Regions from separate parts of the Aliiglaciecola litoralis genome, predicted to be linked through region 3. Evidence: predicted binding sites of a transcription regulator. Region 3 holds the regulator's gene; each other region holds the start of a gene.

Region 1 (5,473 bases), on a different contig from region 3:
TGAGAGTGCTTCGCCACAGCTGGTCAATATTGGTAATGCAGGGTTTTTGTTTGCAGGAAGTAAAGATGCGATTGTGAAGCTTAGCCAAGCGAGCGGATCGGGTTTGCCGTATGCAATCGAGCAAAGTGCAAATCATTTTGATTGGATCCATCCAGGGCGTCCCGCCTTTGCAGTGCTGGTGAATTATCTATTTGAAATAGATGCGCAATAAAAGCGTTAGCGAATAACCCTAGCGGGGCAGGGATTGCCTCAGAGGCTGACTATCCCCTTATCAGTTTACGACGTGACAGGATTCAACAGTCAATAGTACTTGCTTAATATGCCGACGAGTAATGCATCTATGCACTCACACCCTTGCCTGACATTCCGCCTCTGGGTTTGCCGCTTTTGTCATAGGTTAAGGTTTCTTTTGCGCGAGACTCAAGCAATAAACTGCGTAGATGCTCAAGTCGCAATTGCCCTTGTTCAACCGCCTTTTGATTGATCTCTGTTCGAAACTTACACTGCGCTAAGGCGTGTTCTATATCATCAAACAGCGACTTCACTTCTTCATTATCGAGTGGGTTTTGCAACTTGTGATATTCATGCTCAATGGTCTTATCAAGTTGCGCAATGCTCTCTAACAGCTCACTTTTTTCATTGATAACTGTCGTTAGCGTTTCAGCGTCTCGCGTACTAATAAGATGCAGTTCGGACTCAAGCAACCCCGTCAGGGTGTCAAGGTGTTGTTTTTGTTTTTCGAGGTGAGGTATTAAGTTTTTCATTTAGCTTTGCTTTAGTTATGTGAAGCTAAACGATTTGGCATCAAAGTGAAAAGTATTAGTCTTTAATGCCAAATATTTGTGCTTCAAGAGTGCTAATTTTTTGTGCTAACACATCTGGGTTAACACGATACTCACCATTTTGGATGGCTTTTTTGAGTTTGTCGACTTTTTCCTGATTTACAGGTGCATCAGTCGACTTCTTTTGCACCTGACTCAACTGCTGTGCAGATTGTGTCAAGGATACAGAATCTTGTCTTGGTGCCGCAGCCGCTTGCGCTTGTTTCGCCGTTGACTGGGCAGCAGTTTGATTTTGGGCTTGTTGTTGATTAAGCCTCTGGTTCTCTAACTGCGGCTTTTGATTGCCGTTGTTTACATTGTTAACTGTCATAATGACCTCGAATACCTAAATTACCTCACATTGTGTATCGGCCTCTGATTGAGGATCTTTAGTGCTAATTTACAAAAAAGTGTATATCGGAAACAAGGCTAGCACCCACAAGGTTCCTATAGTGTACGCTAATTCACTTAGATCTGCACCTCTACTTGTCTAGTATCAACTACTTGCGCATGCACTAATTTTTGTGAACGACTGTTTTTAACCGCAATAGTGTCGCCAAGATTACCGTCTTGTTGGGCGATCCCGGATGCTTTTATGTTCACCCCGCCGCCGCTGGCTATGATCACAATGCTGTCACCTTTACATACGAAACACAGTTGACCAGGCACTATGGGTTGCCCTGGGCGACTGCGCTTTTTTAATCTCGCTCCTAAAACCGTATTCACATCAGAAAACGTGCTGGTGCGGATCAAGTTTTTGTCCATCATTACCAATTTTACACTATTTTCATTTAGCACAGCTCCCGGACTCATTGCTCGGGTGAGCACGACTACCGGTTGGATACGAACGGCTTTTACCATCAAATATAAATACCAATCATTATCAGGGCATTCTGCTCGCACGGTTATATTACTCTGACGCAAGGTTTCATCACTGGCACTGAAAACGTAGTCGCTTTGGCACTCAGGAATAACGATTCGAGTATCCAGTGGCGTTGCTTCAACGGACAGGCTAGTATCTTGGTTAACAGCACCTTGAGTTAGCGCTTGAAACACATAGTTTTTCGCAGATTCAAGAAGTTGTTGATGGGCTAAATTAATTTGTTCTGAAGCCGTTAAAGGTGCAGTGGTGGCCAGACCAAATGCGAGCAATACGTATTTGATTGTTCGAATTCGTAATTTTTTCATGTTCAGTTGCCGCCATTTTGTCTATGCTTATGAATTGACTGTATTTACCAATAAAAGCGTCAATTTTCAGTCGTTATCTCAGTGATAATCGGCATTTTATGCATTTATTGGTATTATTAATTGGTACGACGCAACAATTGTGCCTACTTTATTTTTGGGGTGGTCTATGTCAGGAATTCTTGACTCTGTAAATCAAAGAACGCAACTGGTTGGTCAAAACCGATTAGAACTTTTGCTGTTTAAATTAATTGGTAGACAGCGCTTTGGTATTAACGTGTTCAAAGTGCGCGAAGTTCTTCAATGTCCACCTCTAACGTCCATTCCCAAACAGAATGCTTTAGTTCGAGGGGTTGCGCACATCCGCGGTCAAACCATCTCAGTAATCGATTTAAGCATGGCAACCGGCGGTCGAAAAATAGAAGACGTGAGTAATGCCTTTATTATCATTGCCGAGTATAACCGCTCGGTTCAAGGATTTTTGGTTGGTTCAGTTGAGCGTATAATCAATACCAACTGGGATGCCATCATGCCGCCACCCAAAGGTACGGGTAAAGCCAGTTATTTAACGGCAGTGACTGAAGTTGAAAACGAATTAATTGAAATCCTTGATGTTGAAAAGATCCTCAATGAAATATCTCCGTTAAATGCGGAAGTAAGCGATGAGCTAGCCGCTGACTTAAATATGGCTCAAAATGCAGAGCAGGATAAAATTATTTTCATCGCTGACGATTCATCGGTTGCTCGAAATCAGGTCAAGAAAGCCCTTACTGCTTTAGGACTAAAAATAGAAGTCGCAAAAAATGGACTCGAAGCATTAGAAAGACTCAAGGAAATTGCTGCAGAGACGGGCGATGTCACTGATAAAGTGGGGGTCTTGGTTTCCGATATCGAAATGCCGGAAATGGATGGTTATACGCTGACCGCAGAAATTAAAAATACCCCTGAGTTGCAAAATCTCAAGGTTGTCCTACACACCTCGTTAAGTGGGGTGTTCAACCAGGCCATGGTGAAAAAAGTGGGAGCGGATGACTTTATTGCAAAATTCCACCCCGATGAGCTTGCGACGGCTGTGCAAAAATGGTTCGGAAAATAAATGCATTTAGTCGTTGGACCTTAGTCTGTGAACAGTAACGAATTATCACAACAAGAGTTTATCCAGTTTTCGCAGTTTTTAGAGCGACAATGCGGCATTGTTTTGAGTGAAAACAAAAGTTATTTGGTAAAGAGTCGGCTGATGCCTCTGATACGAGAGGAAAAAATCGCCGACTTATCTACCTGCTTGCAACTGATACAATCAGGCAATCAAGCAAAACTGCGTGAAAAAGTCGTTGATGCAATGACGACCAACGAAACATTATGGTTTCGAGACAAATATCCCTTCGATATTTTGACCAACACGCTTTTTAATTCCTTATCCTCTAGTCGTCGAAAAGTGCGGATCTGGAGCGCGGCTTGCTCTTCAGGGCAGGAACCGTATTCTATCGCCATGCTCGTTCATGAATACAAGCAAAAACACCCTCGGGCATTTCCCGCGGGTGTTGAAATCGTGGCGACTGATATTTCGACTGATATGTTGGCGCGTGCTAAGCGCGGAAGTTACGATCATTTGTCTATTGGCCGCGGTTTGCCAGAGGAACGGAAAAATCGATTCTTTCGTTCTGTAGAGGGCAACCATATGCAGCTGCTCCCTGAGATTACGTCCATGGTTTCGTTTAAAACCCAAAACCTGCTGGACAGCTATTCATCGTTAGGAAAATTTGATGTGGTTTTTTGCCGCAATGTGCTGATTTATTTTTCGGTGACCAACAAACGCAAAATACTGCAACAAATTGCCGCTTGCCTGCAAGATGACGGAGCTTTGTTTCTTGGGGCATCAGAATCGATTGGCGAATTGACCCATTTGTTTACGTTAGTACGCAACAATCCGGGCATTTTTTACTCTAAAAAAGCTCGATAAAACAAACAGTTAATAACTCTTTATAGACATTCCCTTTACTGCCTCACAACCATTTGGCACATAGCTTGCTATCTTTTTCGTAACCAAGCGTTTTGCGAAGAGACAACAATGGCAATTAGTTTAGATAAATTAGTCGGTGTACATCATAAGGCTCTCACAGTGAGAAATGACTCGATGGAGGTCATCGCTGGTAATTTGGCCAATGCGAATACCCCAGGCTATAAAGCCAGAGGTGTCGACTTTCAAAAAGCCATGCAATCCGCACAACACGACCGCCAGCAAAGCATGTCTCGCACTCACGACAAACATTTCGAAGGCAAAATGCAAAGTCAGGCACAAATAGAATTTCGAATCCCCTCACAGCCTGACACTGGAGACGGTAACACTGTTGAAGTACAAGCCGAGCGGAATGAGTTTTTAGAAAATGGCATGCGCTACCAAGCGAGCATTCAGTTTCTAACCGGCAAGATTAAAGGCATGAAGAAGGCAATATCTGGAGGGCAAGGGCAATGAGTTTATTTAGAGTTATGGATATCGCAAGCACTGGTATGGAGGCGCAAAGCGTCAGACTTAATACCACGGCGAGTAATATTGCTAATGCCAATAGTGTTAGTAGCAATTACGAAGATACCTACAAAGCACGTCATCCAGTATTTGCTGCAGAACTTCAAAAGGCCACTGACAAGTTTAGTCAAGGCTCTGGTGTACAAGTATTAGGTGTGGTTGAAAGCCAAAAACCTTTACAAATTGAGTACAGTCCTGGGCATCCAATGGCGGATCAGAATGGTTACATTTACAAGTCTAACGTCAATGTCGTAGAAGAAATGGCAGACATGATGTCGGCGTCAAAAGCTTATGAGACCAACGTGCAATTAGCGGACACAACCAAACGAATATTTAGACGCGTACTGCAATTGGGGCAAGGCCAGTAAGTCGTTGAATTAATGAGGGTAACCAAGTGGAATTAACAAGAAATACCGGACTGGATCCAAACCTCTACTTACAAGAGGATAAGGTACCTGTCGACGACGGCAGTAACCAGCGTCTCTCGCAAGAAGACTTTTTCGCCTTGCTAACTGAGCAGCTCGCGAATCAGGATCCCACTAAACCTGTGGACAATGATCAGATGGTATCGCAAATGACCAGTTTTAGTATCTCAGAGGGGATCGACGAGCTTAACGTTCAGTTCCAAGACTTTGCCTCGTCAATGACCTCAAATCAGGCGCTTCAAGCTTCCAGCCTGATTGGGCAAGATGTATTACTGCCGGGCAATGTGGGTTACCTCAGCAACACCAGTGATGGATTGTCTGGTGTGGTTATTACCGAGCAGTCTACGCAGAATTTAGAAATCACCATTGAAAGTGAAATCGGTGAAGTATTTAAAACCATCAATGCTGGTACTCAACCCGCAGGCAATATTGAATTTAACTGGGATGGAAAAGACAGCAATGGCAATGTTTTGCCGCCCGGTAATTACATCATCAGGGCTCAAGGTACTCAGTATGGT
Region 2 (5,473 bases), on a different contig from region 3:
CAGTGATATAGGTGCAAAAACGGCCTCGGCAGATATATCATTACAGGCTGCCGAAGCGATGAAAACCCAATCGAACGACTGGTTTCAATCGGTGTCAGGAGTGAATTTGGATGAGGAAGCGGCAAACCTTGTGCGGTTTCAGCAAACGTACGCGGCATCCGCAAGGATCCTGACAACGGCGCAGTCCCTGTTCGATACCATATTTAGCGCGACGAGATAATTAAGCATATGACCAGAATATCAACTAACCAGCTTTATGACCGAAGCATTGATGCGATAACGCGTAATCAGGGAAGTTTGTCTGACGTCCAGCAACAATTGTCTTCAGGGAAAAAGTTATTGCGACCGTCAGATGATCCGGTCGGTGCAGCTCAAGTGGTCAGATTGACCGAAGATCTTGATAAAATAACTCAGTACAAGCGTAACAATACGCTTTTACAAAACTCATTAGAGCAAGAAGAAGTGGTGTTAAAGAATATTAACAACGCCCTTGATCGTGCACGCGTATTAATGATCCAGTCAGGCAATGGGGTTTATGATAAAACCGATTTGCAGGCAATTGGCATTGAAATTGGCTCGATCCGCGATGAAATATTTGGATTAATGAATTCGCAAAATTCGAATGGCGAGTACATTTTCGCAGGATATCAGTCACAAACGGAAGCCTTCAGCTACGACCCATCTTCCACCGATAAAAAATATACCTTTGCTGGAGATGATGGATTTAAAAAGATTCAAGTCTCTGATGCTGTCACTATCCAATCCAATAGCTCTGGGAAAACGGTTTTTGAAGACGTACAGGCCAGACTTAATATAAACGTCACTGCTCGCGTGGGTGTTAGCTCATTGTCATCGCGTATTACCGAACAGGCCGCTTTTGATCAATTCCATAAGCAAAATTACGATGCGGTAACGCCAGCTAATAATCAATTTCGAGCAACGGTTTTGGCTGGCAATCAGATCCGGATCGACAACATCGGAACGGGGGCGACTATATCGACACAAAACTTCGAGTCAGGTAAGCCTTTTGTTTTTAAAGGTATTTCCTTTGATGTGAATGCCGCTCCAGGTGATACGTTTGATTTTGAATTAAACAAGCCAGAAAAGAAAAATATTGCCGAAACGCTCAATGACTTTTTTATTGCCCTCAATGATGCCTCTTTATCCGACACTGACTTTAGCAAGGCAATTGCGGATGGCTTAGTGGGGCTGGATAACGGTGCTAAAAAACTGGCTAATGCAACCTCGTCATTAGGTGGCAGATTAAATGTCGCACAATCGGTACTTGAATCTAATTTGGATTTAGAAATTGCTAATAAATCAGCGCGCTCGGTGATCGAAGACGTGGATTACGCCGAAGCGGTGTCCGAGTTAAGTAAACAAGAAACCGCATTACAAGCAGCTCAAGCGACGTTTTCACGCGTCACTGGACTTACTCTTTTTGACTATATTCGATAGTGGCGTTGAATTCGGCTAACTTAAGCTCAATTTAGCCAAAAATATGTCGCTGGTGGCACTAAGGTGACTGGAATAATAACACACATAAAGATCCTGCCCTCGTCTGACTAAGCCTGGGTAACTGTTATCTCCAGCCGATGGCAGCAGTGATAACAGCTGCAATTTTTGCGTGGTCAGTTCGAGCAACCAGATAGCAGTGTTAAATTGCTTGCCATTCCAACGTCTGCCGCTGATGATTAAATGGCTTTCATCCCAAAGTAATATAGCCGGACCACCAATATATTCCTGCAAATCTATCCATTGCCAGCTTCTGTGCGGTTTTGTACAGATCCCCAATTGTGCAGTAAATGAGTCGGCATCGCGGCGCACAATAGCTAACGCTGTTTCATCGGACGTAAAACACAGTGCCGCTTCATTGGGATAACCTAAGCCATGCGTTTTGAGTCCCAAAACCTCACGTTCAATACAATGAAATCCGCGCAATGGATTGCCTTTATACCAATTCAATGATTGCTGTTTACGATTATAGGCGAGTCCAAACGCCTGATCTTGATGCCATGCTAGACTCCATACCCACCAATTTTTTTCACCATACCAACGAGCACTTGACCAACTTAATCCGTCTGTTGAAAACCAGCACAGGGAATGGCTGTGAGTCCATTTGTCGTTGTTGTCGTAACATCTTGCATAGGCATTAAGCAATAATTTGCCATCAGGCATAACCGTTAGTTTAGGATCCCGTAAATCGCAGTGTGCAATTGTAATACGACTTTGAGCGATAATTTGTCCTTCGTAATTAAGTATCATTATTCGTACCGCACCATCAACCCCCATATGATCGGTGGCTTCACGATAACAGCAAATCAGTTGGCGGTTGTATTCACACAAATCAGTAAAGGCATTATGTTTGGGCGAAACTGTCAGTTTCTTGGTCCAGTGAAATTGCATATGTTCGATTAATTTCCAATAAAAAATACATTAAGCGTCAGTTAATTAGATTGCTAACCTGAACTCGGAGTAATACGTGCCTATCAATAACGCCCTTTTTACGCTTATCTGCGTTGCGTTTTCTAGCAATAGGCCAGCTATTACGTACGAAAACTCGCCTTGCTAATCGCAAAAATTGCATCATTGATGTGTGTTTTACAAGTTCGCTTTTATATATCCCCTCTAAAACTTTGAAATCGTTATGTAATATTTAATTTCTCGACACATCTTACCCCGAGTTCAGGTTAGGTAACCTGAACTCGGAGTAATACGTGCCTATCAATAACGCCCTTTTTACGCTTATCTGCGTTGCGTTTTCTAGCAATAGGCCAGCTATTACGTACGAAAACTCGCCTTGCTAATCGCAAAAATTGCATCATTGATGTGTGTTTTACAAGTTCGCTTTTATATATCCCCTCTAAAACTTTGAAATCGTTATGTAATATTTAATTTCTCGACACATCTTACCCCGAGTTCAGGTTAACTAATGCGGCAATAAATTGCCATTTGAATAAAAAACGGCAAATTTTTGTTAAAGGGATTTTAGGATCCGTCGATACCCTTACCTGAGAGAGCCAGTAACACCAACTTTTCTATTGATCAGTTGATGTTCTTGAATGTGTTTTTTAACCGCCGAGTTTTTTCGGTTGCCAGCGAAACGCTGGACTGAGAGTGTAGGAGATATCCCATGGGATTATTCGTCAATACCAACGTTTCGTCTTTAAATGCGCAACGTCAATTATTCGATTCATCAAACCGTTTAGGCACGTCTTTCGAGCGTTTGTCTTCTGGTTTCCGTATCAACCGTGCATCAGATGATGCTGCCGGTCTGCAAATCACCGATCGCTTGACCACTCAGGTCCAGGGTCTTAACCAAGCCGTACGTAACGCCAATGACGCGATTTCGCTAGCGCAAACCGCTGAAGGCGCGTTGGGTGAGGTAACAAACTCACTACAACGTATCCGTACGCTTGCAGTACAATCACAAAACGGTATCAACACTTCTGCTGACCGTTTAGCACTGCAAAAAGAAGTATCTGCCCTTAAAACTGAAATATCACGTATCTCAACGGATTCACAGTTTGCTGGCGTCGATATCCTAACCGGTGGCTTCTCAGCTGCTTTCTTAGTGGGCGCAAACGGCGGACAGACAATCTCTATCAACCTATCTCGTAGCGGTGGATATGGCGCGTCTGGTCTAGGTTTGACCAATACTTCTGTAGCAAATATTGCAGATGCATCTGCCACGTTGACGTCAATCACCGCTGCTATATCCACAGTTGGAGCTGTACGTGCCGACTTGGGTGCCTTGCAAAACCGTTTCCAATCTACCATCAGAAACTTAAGTAACATTTCAGAAAATGTTGCCGGTGCACGTGGTCGTATCCGAGATACTGACTTCGCCACAGAAACTGCAGAATTGACTAAAAACCAGATTATCCAACAAGCAAGTTTGACTGTTTTGTCGCAGGCTAATCAGCGTCCGCAGTCAGCACTTCAGCTTCTAGGGTAAAAAAATACGCTTGGGATATTAAAGCCAGGAGGTAGTGTTTCCTAATTTAATGGCCCAAAACGTAGAGAGCCCGCTCACTCTCTCCTAACGTAAGAGCGCTTAGCCGACTAATTTAGTCGGCTTTTTTCGTGGTTTAAGTTCATGATTTTAAAGGAAATAAAAATTTAGCTGAAAATTAGTCTAAAGGAAAAATTGGATCCGAACGATACAGGTTGCAAGAGCGATGTATATCTAAAAAATAAAATAAGTACACGCCATAAAAAATAGTGACGCACTAATAATAATAATAGCGCACGTTGATGCTCAAAGACCGGAAAAAATAAAAACAGGTCGAGCAGTTTGCAAAAATCGTTAGGAGAAAAAAATGTCTTTATTCGTCAACACGAACGTGTCGTCGTTGAATGCAAGGCGTCAGCTATTCACGTCGAACAACGAACTCAGCACTGCCTTTGAAAGGCTATCGTCTGGTTTTCGCATCAATAACGCAAAAGATGATGCAGCTGGACTACAAATCTCAAACCGTCTAACAACTCAAATATTGGGTCTGGACATGGCTGTAAGAAACGCCAATGACGGTATTTCGTTAGCGCAAACTGCGGAAGGTGCATTGGCTGAAACCACGTCAGCACTGCAACGTATTCGGGTGCTAGCGGTTCAATCACAAAACGGAATCAATGGTTCTGCGGATCGTTTGGCACTGCAAAAAGAAGTGTCTGCGTTAAAAGCAGAAATCAGTCGAATTGCCGCAACTTCACAATTTGGTGGCGTGAATATCCTTGGTGGTACTTTCTCGTCAGCATTTTTAGTCGGCGCCAACCCGGGTCAAACGATCAGTGTCAATATCTCACGCTTAGGTGGTTATGGTACATCCGGTTTGTTTGGTGCACAGAGTAACCCTGCTAATAACGTGTCAGTAGTCACAGAAGCGGATGCTTCTCGTGCCATGACGGCAGTGTTAGGTGCTATATCCATCATTGATGCAAAACGCGCTGATTTGGGTGCAATTCAAAACCGGTTTCAGTCAACTATTCGAAATCTAACGAATATCTCTGAAAATGTATCAGCCGCACGGTCACGTATCCGAGATACCGATTTTGCAACTGAAACAGCAGAATTGACACGTTATCAAATCATCCAGCAGGCCAGCATTACGGTGCTTAGCCAAGCAAATCAGCGGCCTCAGGCGGCACTGCAGTTATTACAATAATAAGGGTATAAATGATGATATATGATGTCAGGCAAGCAAATGGGGCAGGCTGCAGCATCGAAGAATGATTAAGAAAGAGAACGGTCGGATTGCAAAATGTGGGGGCAGGCTGCAACCGACCGAAGAACGACAGTTTTACTATAACAACTAGCTGTAACACGCTATACAAAGACGGGTGCGAACTCTCTGCCAACTAACAAAGCCAAGGCTTTTTTAATAGGCGGTCGACTGGCGGAAAAGAAGCCAGGAGGTAGTGAGAGGTATTGAGGTTTAGGCCATCAATTCCACCCGCCGACCTGAGCTTTCGC
Region 3 (5,473 bases):
CAGACTTTTTATCATCTTTTTTGGCCGGTGCTTTTACCACAGGTTTAGCAACGGGTGCTGGCGCTGCGGCAGCCACTGGCGTTGGAGGCGGCGGTGGCGGCGGTGGTGGCGGTGGCGGCGGTGGCGGTGGTGGAGGCGCAGCTTTAGCTGGCTCTTTTACCGCTGGTCCTTTACCCGAACCATGTAATTGATCTAATAGCGCTTCGAATTCATCGTCAGAGATTTCATCAGAGTCTGAATCACTGGCTGCAGGAGCTGCTGGAGCAGAAACAGCAGGTGCCGATTCTTTTTCTGCAACGAATTGTCCTTCACCATGCAATTGATCCAACAAAGCTTCAAATTCATCGTCGGTAATGTCTTCACTGTTGTCATCGAGCACGCTTGCTGGTGCTGCAGGAGCAGGTGCGCTTGGTGAGGCACTGCCATGTAACTCATCTAATAAAGCTTCAAATTCGTCTTCTGAAATTTCGTCTATGCTGCCTTCACCTGAGGAGGCTGGTGGTGGCGGTGGAGCTGTTGCCGCTGGAGCCGGCGCTGCAGGCGCAGCAGCATCTTGAGATTCAGGTTTACTCAGACGGTGAAGTGTTTCAAGTAGTTCTGGTGCTGCAGGTTCAAGTGGCTCACGGGCTTTGACGTTTTCGAACATTTCAACCACGACATCGGTGGCCTGCAAAATAACGTCCATTAACTCAGGGGTTAACGTACGTTGCTGATTACGCATCACATCGAAGACATTCTCGGCGCCGTGGCAGATATCCACCAATTCGCTGAGCGCTAAAAATCCAGCCCCGCCTTTGACGGTATGATAACCACGGAAAATCGCATTCAGCAGATCAGAGTCTTCTGGATTGTTTTCGAGATCAACAAGCTGTTCTTGCAGTTGTTCCAGTATTTCACCGGCTTCGACCAAAAAGTCCTGTAGGATTTCCTCGTCAACTTCAAAAGACATGAACCAATTCCTCTTAAAACCCTAAACTAGATAGTAAGTCGTCAACGTCATCCTGACTTGACACAACATCATCACGCGTTTCTGCATCGATAATGGGTCCTTCCGCTTTCACTTTATCGGACTCTTTGTCAGATTTGTGAGTACTTTCATCAACTTTCGGTTTTAAAGCCGCTGTTTCAGGTGCTCCAAATACCGTCAGCATGTGTACCAGACTGTCTTCGACTTCTTTTACTAACTCAATGACTCGGCGAATAACCTGGCCAGTCAAGTCTTGGTATCCTTGTGCCATCAACACATCAGTCAACAACACATTGAGTTTAGCAGTATCTGCAGAAGATTCTTCTAACAGCTTGTCTAATTCATTACATAAAGATTTAAATTCGCCGAGTTCCATTTGTCTGGACATCAGCTTTTTCCATTCAGGCAAGACTTTGGCAATACCAACATGCAGTTTTTCGGCGATGGGCATGCTCTTTTCTACCGCGTCCATCGTGGTATTGGCGGCCTGCTCAGTGGTCTCAATCACGTACATGAGACGACTTTGCGCGTCGGGGATATCTTCAATAGCAAGATTGGAAATGCGAGGATCGAGTTGAAACGTATTGAGCGAGTCATGAAGTTGCCGTGTGAGCTTGCCCACTTCAGCAAATAATTCAACAGAATTCGTCAAGGAAGCTTCCTCTAGCAATTCAGAGGCAGCTTGGTTATCTCCGGACTCAAGTAACTCGACTAATTTTTTAGCTTCGTCAAGAGACAACGGAGCTTTAGCAGAACCGGTCATTCAGACACTCCTAATTGGTTGTCATCGGGTGAGTCTTAACCCAGTCTCTCAAAAATTTTGTCTAGTTTTTCTTTCAATGTATTGGCGGTAAACGGTTTCACAACGTAGCCGTTGACACCGGCTTGTGCAGCCGCAACGATTTGTTCTTTCTTAGCCTCAGCCGTCACCATTAACACCGGTAAGTGTTTGAGGTTGTCATCTGCTCGTATCGCACGAAGCAAATCAATTCCCTGCATGCCAGGCATATTCCAGTCGGTAACGACAAAGTCAAAATCGCTCTGTTGTAGCATCGGCAATGCCGTGCTCCCGTCATCGGCTTCTTGTACATTAGTAAAACCAAGATCTTTAAGTAAATTCTTGATGATACGTCTCATTGTTGAAAAATCGTCAACAACGAGAATTTTCATATTTTTATCCAAAACTGCCTCCAATGAGGATTAAACCAAAATTATTATCTATTATTCTTCGTTTAGTCGCCAAGACTGCATTTTATTTTTCAGTTTTAGCATCGCCTGACTGTGGATTTGGCTGACTCTTGATTCACTGACCTCGAGCACTTCACCGATTTCCCGTAAATTTAATTCTTCATCATAATACAATGATAAAACAATTGCTTCTCGCTCTGGTAATGTAGTAATAGCATGCGCCAAGGCTTTTTGAAACGAACCTTGCAATAAATCTTGAAAAGGCGTGTCGCTGCCTTTCGTTTGTTCCGTGGTGATCACATCTTCAGTAATACCCAGATCTTCAATACCGATTATCTTTCCAGCGTTCACTTCATTGAGCATCTGATGGTAGTCTGTCAGAGACACTTCCAATTTTTCTGCTACGTCTACATCTCGTGCATCTCTGCCGGTCTCTTTTTCGACCTGGTTGATCGCCTCGGTAATAGCACGACCATTTTTGTGTACCGAGCGAGGTGTCCAATCGCCTTTGCGAATTTCATCCAGCATGGCACCGCGTATACGAATACCCGCGAATGTCTCAAAGCTGGCCCCCTTGGTACCATCGAAATTTCGTGCCGCTTCTAGCAAACCTATCATGCCAGATTGAATTAAGTCATCAACCAACACACTGGCAGGAAGTCGCGCTAGCAAATGATGCGCTATGCGTTTGACAAGTGAAGCATGCCTCTCTACCAATTGAGCCGTGTCGGCCTGTTGTTGATAAGCTGCAGCTTTTCTATTCACCCTTGACCACCAACCACTTTCTCGGCAATAAGTTGCTCTAGGAAAAACTCAAGGTGTCCACCTGGCTGATTTGGAATAGGCCAAGTCAGTGCTTTGTCGGCTAACCCTCTAATTGCTACTGCAGCAGGTGACGCAGGATATGCATCAACAATGGCTTTTTGTTTGCGTACCGATTTACGAATATTTTCGTCATAAGGAATAGTTGCCACCAGCTCCAAGGCCACATCTAAGAATCGATTGGTCACTTTAGATAGCTTGGCAAATAGTTCTTGCCCTTCTCGCATGTTGCGCACCATATTGGCGACAATTTTGAACTTGAACACACCGTGTTCACGATTCAGTAATTTAATCAACGCGTAAGCATCTGTGAGTGAGGTGGGTTCATCACAGACTACCATCATGATGTCTTGAGATGCGCGAGAAAAACTTAACACCATGTCAGAAATACCCGCAGCAGTATCCACTAACAGCACGTCAATATCAGCGCGCAGCTCACCAAATGCACGAATAAGTCCAGCGTGCTCTGTTTGGCTGAGTTCAGTCATTGATTGGGTACCGGAGGTTGCTGGTGCAATAAGGATCCCATGGGGCCCCATCACCAACACATCATCCAATGTGCATTCACCTGAAAGTACATGAGAGAGATTTTTCTCTACTCGCAAGCCCAGCATCACGTCCACATTCGCTAATCCAAGATCAGCGTCTAAGACCATGACTCGCTTGCCTTTTTTTGCCATTGCAATCGCAGTGTTAAGGGTAATGTTGGTTTTCCCCACCCCACCTTTACCGCCGGTAACTGCGATCACTTTAATTAATCGAGATTGATTCATTCGTCTTAAGCTACTCGCTTGGTCCTCAATCATACTGCCAATGCCGATCTTGTGTTTTCTGGCTTGTTAGTATGGATCATACCGTATTTTTTATAAAGCTTAGCCGCTGCTGAGATTAAATACTTTGCATCTGCAACTTTAATATCTTCAGGGACTCTTTGTCCATCGGTGATATAACTGATGGCTAATTTGTGTTCAACCGCAACACTGATCGCCTCTCCAAGACTGTAACATTCGTCTAACTTTGTCAAAATACATCCTTCCAAAGCAATCGACTTATATGCATTAATTGTATGCTGCATCACTGTGTGCTGCGCATTTGCCTGCATCACGACATATTTCTTAATAGTAGCACATGAATGCTGATTCAATGTATCTAACTGCTTGATTAATCGGGAGTCTCTTTGACCAAAGCCCGCTGTATCAATCAATACTAGTCGTTTGTTTCGCAGTTGGAAAAGTATATCTGATAATTCTTCTGCATTTTGCGCTTTTTTTACAGCGCAGCCAATAATTTTTCCATAAGTGGCTAATTGTTCGTAAGCGGCTATACGATAGGAATCAATTGTTACCAGTGCCACTTGCTCAGCACCATAACGCTGTGCTGCCCGTGCCGCTAGTTTAGCAATCGTGGTGGTTTTACCGGTTCCGGTCGGCCCAACTAACGCAACAACACCTTCGGTGTCTAAAATAGCATTGCCAGAGGTATGAATGCGATTGGCCATTAATTTTAACAGAAACAACCATGCCTGACGTTCATCAGCTGATTCAGGGGTATATGAGACCACATCTGAGGCGATTGATTCACTGATCCCCATAGCTTCTAAGCGAGATGCCAGATAGCCATGCAATGGATGCGAGCGTTGCTGCTCTTGCTTGATGAGACCAGACACTTGGAACTGCAACATACCTCTTAACGCATTAAGCTCGTTTTTAATCTCACTGATGGCCGATGCATCATGCTGTTGTTGCGTATTGCTTGTCGGTGCGATCTTTGGAGCAATATTTACGGGGGCATGGGTAAAGGATTTTTCCGACGGGAAATCCTGCGCTGAATTCGTTGTTTGTTGATTTTGCTGCTCTAATAATGCGCGCAAGCTATCCGGCCCCGAATCACCAATAATTTCACTCAAACTCGGCACTTTCTTAGCATTTTTAGCTGGCGCAGCGCTACGATTGGGCATGGAAGTGGCAGTCTTGTTTGATTCTGCGCGATAAGTTGACGCTGCTTTTGCGGAGCTGACAGGGGCAGTGCTCGAAGCGGGTTGGTCATAAGCGGCGATAATTTCAATCCCATCGCTGACTTTTTTGTTAGACATGATCACCGCATCGCCGCCCAGTTCACTTTTGACCTGGTTCAATGCATCTCGCATGTCTTTTCCGATAAAGCGTCTAATTTTCACAATGCCTCCGATGGAGCGAGCTAATTTGATGTTCTAATTTCATAGGCGTCATTTTATTGACCCACGGCACTTACAATGCGTATCTGTTTGTCACTGGGTATTTCTTGATATGACAGCACGTGTAACCCCATGACTGAATGTTTAAAGAATTTCGATAACACTGGGCGAAGCATACCTGAGGTTAATAACACCGCGGGCTCGCCCTCTAGCTCTCGCTGTTGCGACGCTTCGGTTAACGAATGTTGAAGCTTTTCGGCCAGTCCTGGTTCGATACCTGCGCCATCTTCTCCACCCGCTTGTAATGACTGGTGCAACATCTG
Region 4 (5,473 bases), on a different contig from region 3:
TTTTTCAGTCCTAAATTGAGTTCGTTACTATCCACTGAATCTGCTTACAACACCGGGATTTTATTAGTTGTATTTGCTGCCGTATCTTGGGTTGGGTATGCGCTATTGCAAAAGGTATTATTGCGTTCCTTTACCTCGAAGCAACTGACGTTACTGATCTATTGTATTGGCATTGTGGTGTTAACGCCCTTTATCGATCTTACAAACCTGGTGAATATCAATCGCATCCAAACCTTTGCGTTAATATTTTGCTGCTTAAATACGGTCATTGCTTATGGCTGTTTTACCGAAGCGTTAAATATTTGGAGTGCGTCTAAGGTCAGTGCAGTGGTGGCTTCAGGCCCTGTGTTTACGTTTATTAGTGTCGCAATCGCAGAGCGACTCTTACCTGAGCAGTTTGCAATGATCAAACTTGATTGGGTGGTTATTCTAGGGGCTTGCTGTGTCGTTATTGGCTCTATGACAACGGCGCTGGCAAAGCAGAAGAAAATAGTACCAGCGAAAGCCTAAGTGTTTACTGTTCTTTTTTACGAGTCTCGCCAATAGCAGTGCCGTCATTTTTACAGATGGTGTCGAACTCGTCCCGATAATACCGCAAGTTGGTACAGGCTTCCTCATAACGTAATTTTGCCGTTAGTGCTTGTTGCGGATAGTCGGTTTTACTCATGGTTTTACGTAGCCGCTCACAATCTTGATGTTGTTGTTTTACTTCAAGGATCTGTTCACACGGATTTTCGTTACTGGCGCAACCATGCAATGCGACAACGGTGACACTGACAATCGCACTACGCATTAATCTATTGTGGGGAGGGGATTTACTCATGTACTTCTCTGTCTGCCGCCAATTGGAACATCAATTAATGTGTTCACGTAAATCAAACATAGCGGACTCGGGGTAAAAAAGCTATCGAAGATTACGATTGAAGAGAATTGAAACCTCATTGTAGCTCGGAAGCAATGTTCCTCCGTCATCTCAGCAAGAGCGTTTAAAGTGGACAGGCATCTTTAACAGGAAGCGCCCTTTACAAGGTCCCCAATAACAACGTTCGGGGACGACTTCGTCGAACTAACGTGGACAGGCATGTAAAACCGCTTTTGTCGAACTAACGTGGACAGGCATGTAAAACCGCTTCATGCCGTCATCTCAGCAATAACCGCTTCATGCCGTCATCTCAGCAATAACCGCTTCATGCCGTCATCTCAGCAATAACCGCTTCATGCCGTCATCTCAGCAAAGCTCTTGGGCTGAGATCTGGTTGGAAGTCATAGAGTCTTTAATTGAGCGTTTAAAGTGCGTTTAAAGTGGACAGGCATCTTTAACAGGAAGCGCCCTTTACACGGTCCCCAATAACAACGTTTGGGGACGACTTCGTCGAACTGCGGGTCGAACTAACGTGGACAGGCATGTAAAACCGCTTCATGCCGTCATCTCAGCAACGCTCTTGGGCTGAGATCTGGTTGGAAGTCATAGAGTCTTTAATTGAGCGTTTAAAGTGGACAGGCATCTTTAACAGGAAGCGCCCTTTACAAGGTTCCCCAATAACAACGTTTGGGGACGACTTCATCGAACTGCGGGTCGCAGCTTCTCGTCCAGCCCCACAAGGAAATTTAAATATTGAAGTATACTTTCACCGGTCAGTGAAAGAAGAAAAATGGTGGAGGGGGCAGGATTCGAACCTGCGAAGGCTGAGCCGGCAGATTTACAGTCTGCTCCCGTTGACCGCTTGGGTACCCCTCCGAAAGAGGCGCGTATACTAGCAGAAAAAACCCAAGTGTAAATAGGATTAAAGAATTATCTGCAACAATCGATAAAAAGAAAGGTAATTAAGAGGAATAACTGTGTCTGCTAGCGATACGTTAGAGCCGATAGAGAGCACTATTGCAGTCAGCGATCTGGAATGGTCCGGTCAGATTAATCGTGCTGCTAGTCAGGGTAGGGCTTTTGCGCTGTTGTTGTCTATGCTCGAATCTGATGTGCTTGAGCGGCCCAAACTAATTGCTAGCGAAGAACCGCAACAAGATAAAGCTGAACTCGTCTCCGATTATCCAAGACCTGCGCTTAGCGCACGCAAAGATGACTGGCAAAATGCCATACGAAATAGCCAGCTTTTCGCTCGTCATCCGTCAGACGGCAAATTATTTCAAACCATGCACCCACAACCCTTGTCTATTTTTAATGACGCTAAACGAATTGATGAAGAGGTATTAGCTAATTGCGACTTTTATACCCAATCTCGTTTGAAACAGCCTGCTGATAAAGACCTAAAAGTAGACGTTACTCAATTATTCGACGTTCTTGAAAAGCGTGATAGCTTAGCTGCGACGTTTGTCTAAGCCGCAACACTTTCCTTGCTCCAACAAGCGTGTTAACTCTGAACTAGCCTCTGTTTTTGCATGATCTGCACATTTTGGTATACTGCGCGCCGCAAAATTGCTTTGGTTTTACGTTCCAATTCGCAAAAGAGGATCTAATGTCTAAATTCATTGTCTGCGCAATGTACAAATTTGTTGCGCTTGAAAATTACCAAGAAATGCGTCAGCCGCTGCTTGACGTATTAGAGAAACACAATATAAAAGGTACCTTGTTACTTGCTAATGAAGGTATCAATGGCACTATTTCGGGTACAAGAGAGGCAATCGAACAGCTGATTGACTATCTAAATCAAGATCCTCGAATCAATCCTATCTCAGTAAAAGAATCGCTCGACGACACCCAGCCCTTTTATCGAACCAAGGTGAAATTGAAAAAAGAAATAGTCACCATGGGCGTTGAGGGCATAGATCCACAGAAAACCGTCGGCACTTATGTAAAACCTAAAGATTGGAATGCGTTGATTGCTGATCCTGAGGTTACCGTGATTGATACTCGAAATAATTATGAGATTGAAATTGGTACTTTTGAGAATGCGATCAATCCAAATACCGAGTCGTTTCGTGAGTTTCCTCAATACGTGGCAGAAAATCTGAACCCGCAACAACATAAAAAAGTTGCCATGTTCTGTACAGGCGGTATTCGCTGTGAAAAATCGACAGCTTATTTAAAAGAGCAGGGGTTTGATGAGGTTTATCATCTAGAGGGCGGTATCCTCAAATACTTGGAAGAAGTGCCTGTAGAAGAGACTCTTTGGAAAGGTGACTGCTTTGTCTTTGATAATCGCGTTGCGGTCGACCACGAGTTAAAGAAGAGTCATTACGAGGCTTGTTATGCTTGTCGTTTGCCTATTACTGCAGAAGACAAAGCCAGTGAACAATACGAGCCTGGGGTAAGTTGTCCAAAATGTTTTGGTAAGCACACAGATGAACAAATCGCTCGTTTTAGAGAACGTGAAAAACAGGTAAATTTAGCTCGCCAGCGTAATGAAGAGCATGTCGGTAGCGAAGCAAGGAAGGCAACTAAACTGCGTCGTCAACAAAAAGCGGCAGAACGCAGAAAACGACGTATCGAAGCAGGCAAATCGGCATAGACAGAAGCACAGATTAAACGGTAAACTCTTCGTTCAATGTATTAAGTAAGATTTAAATATGACTGATAAAACACAGATGGATGAAAGCAAGATTGCTGAAATCCGTAAAGAATTCGATTATTTTGATCACGATAATAATGGCCAAATAGATTTACCGGAATTTATTGAATTACTAACTATTTTGTCACCTAAGACTAAAGCTAGCCATGTTCAAGAAGGCTTTTCATTAATTGATGAGAATAACGACGGTTATATCGACTTTGAAGAGTTTCTAAACTGGTGGCAAGAAGCGTGGTGGGAATACTAGTTAACTACGATTTCATTAAATAACTCTTATTCGATGAGGTAATTATTGTTCTCGCAATAATTACCTGTTTGCACCGAATTAGCAGAGGATGTGCTATCCTTTTCTAAAAAAGAGCCTCGTATTTTAGGTTATCTACACATCTTTTTGGCGTGGCTTTTTAAGCATCGGCGCTTCACCTACTTCGACACCTTCTTGGCTTCTTATGCGTTTCTTAGGTGCTGAACTAAGTTGCTTCTTAGGCGCGTTTTTAATCGCTTTTGCTGGCGCTTTTTTCACTTTTTGTGGACTTGCTTTAATCCCCTTAAACTTCCCTTCAAGACCAGTAAATTCATTAAAAACAATGTTTTGCGATAAAAACTGCTTTACTTGAATGAAACTTTGCCAGTCTTTAGGACCAACTAATGAAGCCGCATGTCCTTGATTACCCGCACGTCCAGTTCGACCTATTCGATGCACATATTCATCTGCATGCTTGGGCATATCAAAATTAATAACCCATTCAACTTTTAATAAATCTAACCCACGTGATGCAACATCTGTGGTCACTAACACCTGATGTTGTCCACGACTAAAGGCATTCATAATGTTGCTACGTTGAGACTGCGTTAAACTGGCGCTTAAGGCCACGCTGTCATAGTTGGCTTGAATAAGTTGCTCGGCTAACTTGTCAGTGTCTTCGCGCGTCGCAGTAAAGACGATGGTTTGTTTATTATCTGCCATTGACAGTAATTTCATCAGCAACTGTATTTTGTGATCAAGATGGTCCGCGAGGAAAAACTGCTGCTCTATATCTAAGTGTTGGGCGTTGGCTTGACCAACACTGATACGCTGAGGCGCTTTTAACATGCGCTCTGTGAGATAATGAAGTTCGGCAGAATCTAGGGTTGCAGAGAACATCATGGTTTGACGTTTACGATGATCAGCACAATGATCAATCAGCTTTAATTCATCGGCAAACCCTAAATCTAGCATGCGGTCAGCTTCATCGAGAATAAGTAACTCCAACCCGTTAAGGTACAAGCTTTTACCTTTTACGTGATCCGCAACCCTGCCTGCCGTACCGACAACAAACTGCGGACTATGCTTAAGGGCTTTGACTTGATCATTAAAGTTTTCGCCACCTAAGATCAAAGCAGCCGATATTTTTTGCCCAGCGATTAACCATTTTAACTGTAAAAACACTTGTTTCGCTAATTCGCGCGTCGGTGCCAGCACCAATACCCTGGGATCTTTTCGACTCAGCGGCTTTGTTTTTAAAACACGGTGCAATGCTGGCGCTAAGAAGGCCAGCGTTTTTCCTGAGCCAGTTTTAGAAGAGGCTAATAAGTCTTTGCCAAGCAGAGCGTGGCCAATAGCTAAGGATTGTATCTCGGTGGCGTTTTCGAACCCTTTCACACTTAGCGCTTTGAGAATTCGATGGTCTAGCGGTAGATCGGTAAATGGTATGGTCACGCTTAATCCTGAAACAGAGACTCAGCAAACGTACCTATAATGGCTTGCATGTTTGCGTTATCGGAATTTAATTGCCAGTTGCACATAGAAAATTGCTCTAGCAATGGCCCTTGATAAATTGTATCGAGGGATTGTTGTTGTTGAATGTTATATTGTACACCAAGTTGGTTAATAAGTGGCGTAAGTAATAACTGAATTCCCTTATCATTAACTCGCTCTATATTGGCTAAAATCACTTGGCGCGATTGCT

Evidence for each region. Region 3 encodes FliA, which starts transcription of late flagellar genes. Its sites were predicted from a motif close to CTAAAGNTNNNNNNNNNNNNGCCGATA; they were not measured.
Region 1: the regulator FliA is predicted to act here: its motif matches at 1,188-1,214, upstream of flgM (flagellar biosynthesis anti-sigma factor FlgM).
Region 2: the regulator FliA is predicted to act here: its motif matches at 4,106-4,132, upstream of ABD036_RS11015 (flagellin N-terminal helical domain-containing protein).
Region 4: the regulator FliA is predicted to act here: its motif matches at 1,785-1,811, upstream of ABD036_RS11550 (VC2046/SO_2500 family protein).

What each region holds. Positions count from the first base shown of each region.
Region 1 is NZ_BAAAFD010000005.1:245,276-250,748, forward strand. It holds gene ABD036_RS10920 (alpha/beta fold hydrolase) at 1-211, shown strand, start outside; gene flgN (flagellar export chaperone FlgN) at 339-764, opposite strand; gene flgM (flagellar biosynthesis anti-sigma factor FlgM) at 820-1,152, opposite strand; gene flgA (flagellar basal body P-ring formation chaperone FlgA) at 1,290-2,009, opposite strand; gene ABD036_RS10940 (chemotaxis protein CheV) at 2,176-3,102, shown strand; gene ABD036_RS10945 (CheR family methyltransferase) at 3,130-3,966, shown strand; gene flgB (flagellar basal body rod protein FlgB) at 4,075-4,479, shown strand; gene flgC (flagellar basal body rod protein FlgC) at 4,476-4,898, shown strand; gene ABD036_RS10960 (flagellar hook assembly protein FlgD) at 4,925-5,473, shown strand, end outside.
Region 2 is NZ_BAAAFD010000005.1:258,720-264,192, forward strand. It holds gene ABD036_RS10995 (FlgK family flagellar hook-associated protein) at 1-220, shown strand, start outside; gene flgL (flagellar hook-associated protein FlgL) at 229-1,458, shown strand; gene ABD036_RS11005 (hypothetical protein) at 1,474-2,406, opposite strand; gene ABD036_RS11010 (flagellin N-terminal helical domain-containing protein) at 3,134-3,958, shown strand; gene ABD036_RS11015 (flagellin N-terminal helical domain-containing protein) at 4,323-5,165, shown strand.
Region 3 is NZ_BAAAFD010000007.1:82,977-88,449, forward strand. It holds gene ABD036_RS12615 (chemotaxis protein CheA) at 1-949, opposite strand, end outside; gene ABD036_RS12620 (protein phosphatase CheZ) at 963-1,730, opposite strand; gene cheY (chemotaxis response regulator CheY) at 1,766-2,149, opposite strand; gene ABD036_RS12630 (RNA polymerase sigma factor FliA) at 2,189-2,920, opposite strand; gene ABD036_RS12635 (MinD/ParA family protein) at 2,917-3,783, opposite strand; gene flhF (flagellar biosynthesis GTPase FlhF) at 3,780-5,153, opposite strand; gene flhA (flagellar biosynthesis protein FlhA) at 5,207-5,473, opposite strand, start outside.
Region 4 is NZ_BAAAFD010000006.1:89,014-94,486, forward strand. It holds gene ABD036_RS11535 (DMT family transporter) at 1-510, shown strand, start outside; gene ABD036_RS11540 (hypothetical protein) at 515-823, opposite strand; tRNA gene ABD036_RS11545 (tRNA-Tyr) at 1,654-1,738, opposite strand; gene ABD036_RS11550 (VC2046/SO_2500 family protein) at 1,840-2,334, shown strand; gene trhO (oxygen-dependent tRNA uridine(34) hydroxylase TrhO) at 2,472-3,464, shown strand; gene ABD036_RS11560 (EF-hand domain-containing protein) at 3,523-3,771, shown strand; gene ABD036_RS11565 (DEAD/DEAH box helicase) at 3,904-5,217, opposite strand; gene ABD036_RS11570 (tetratricopeptide repeat protein) at 5,226-5,473, opposite strand, start outside.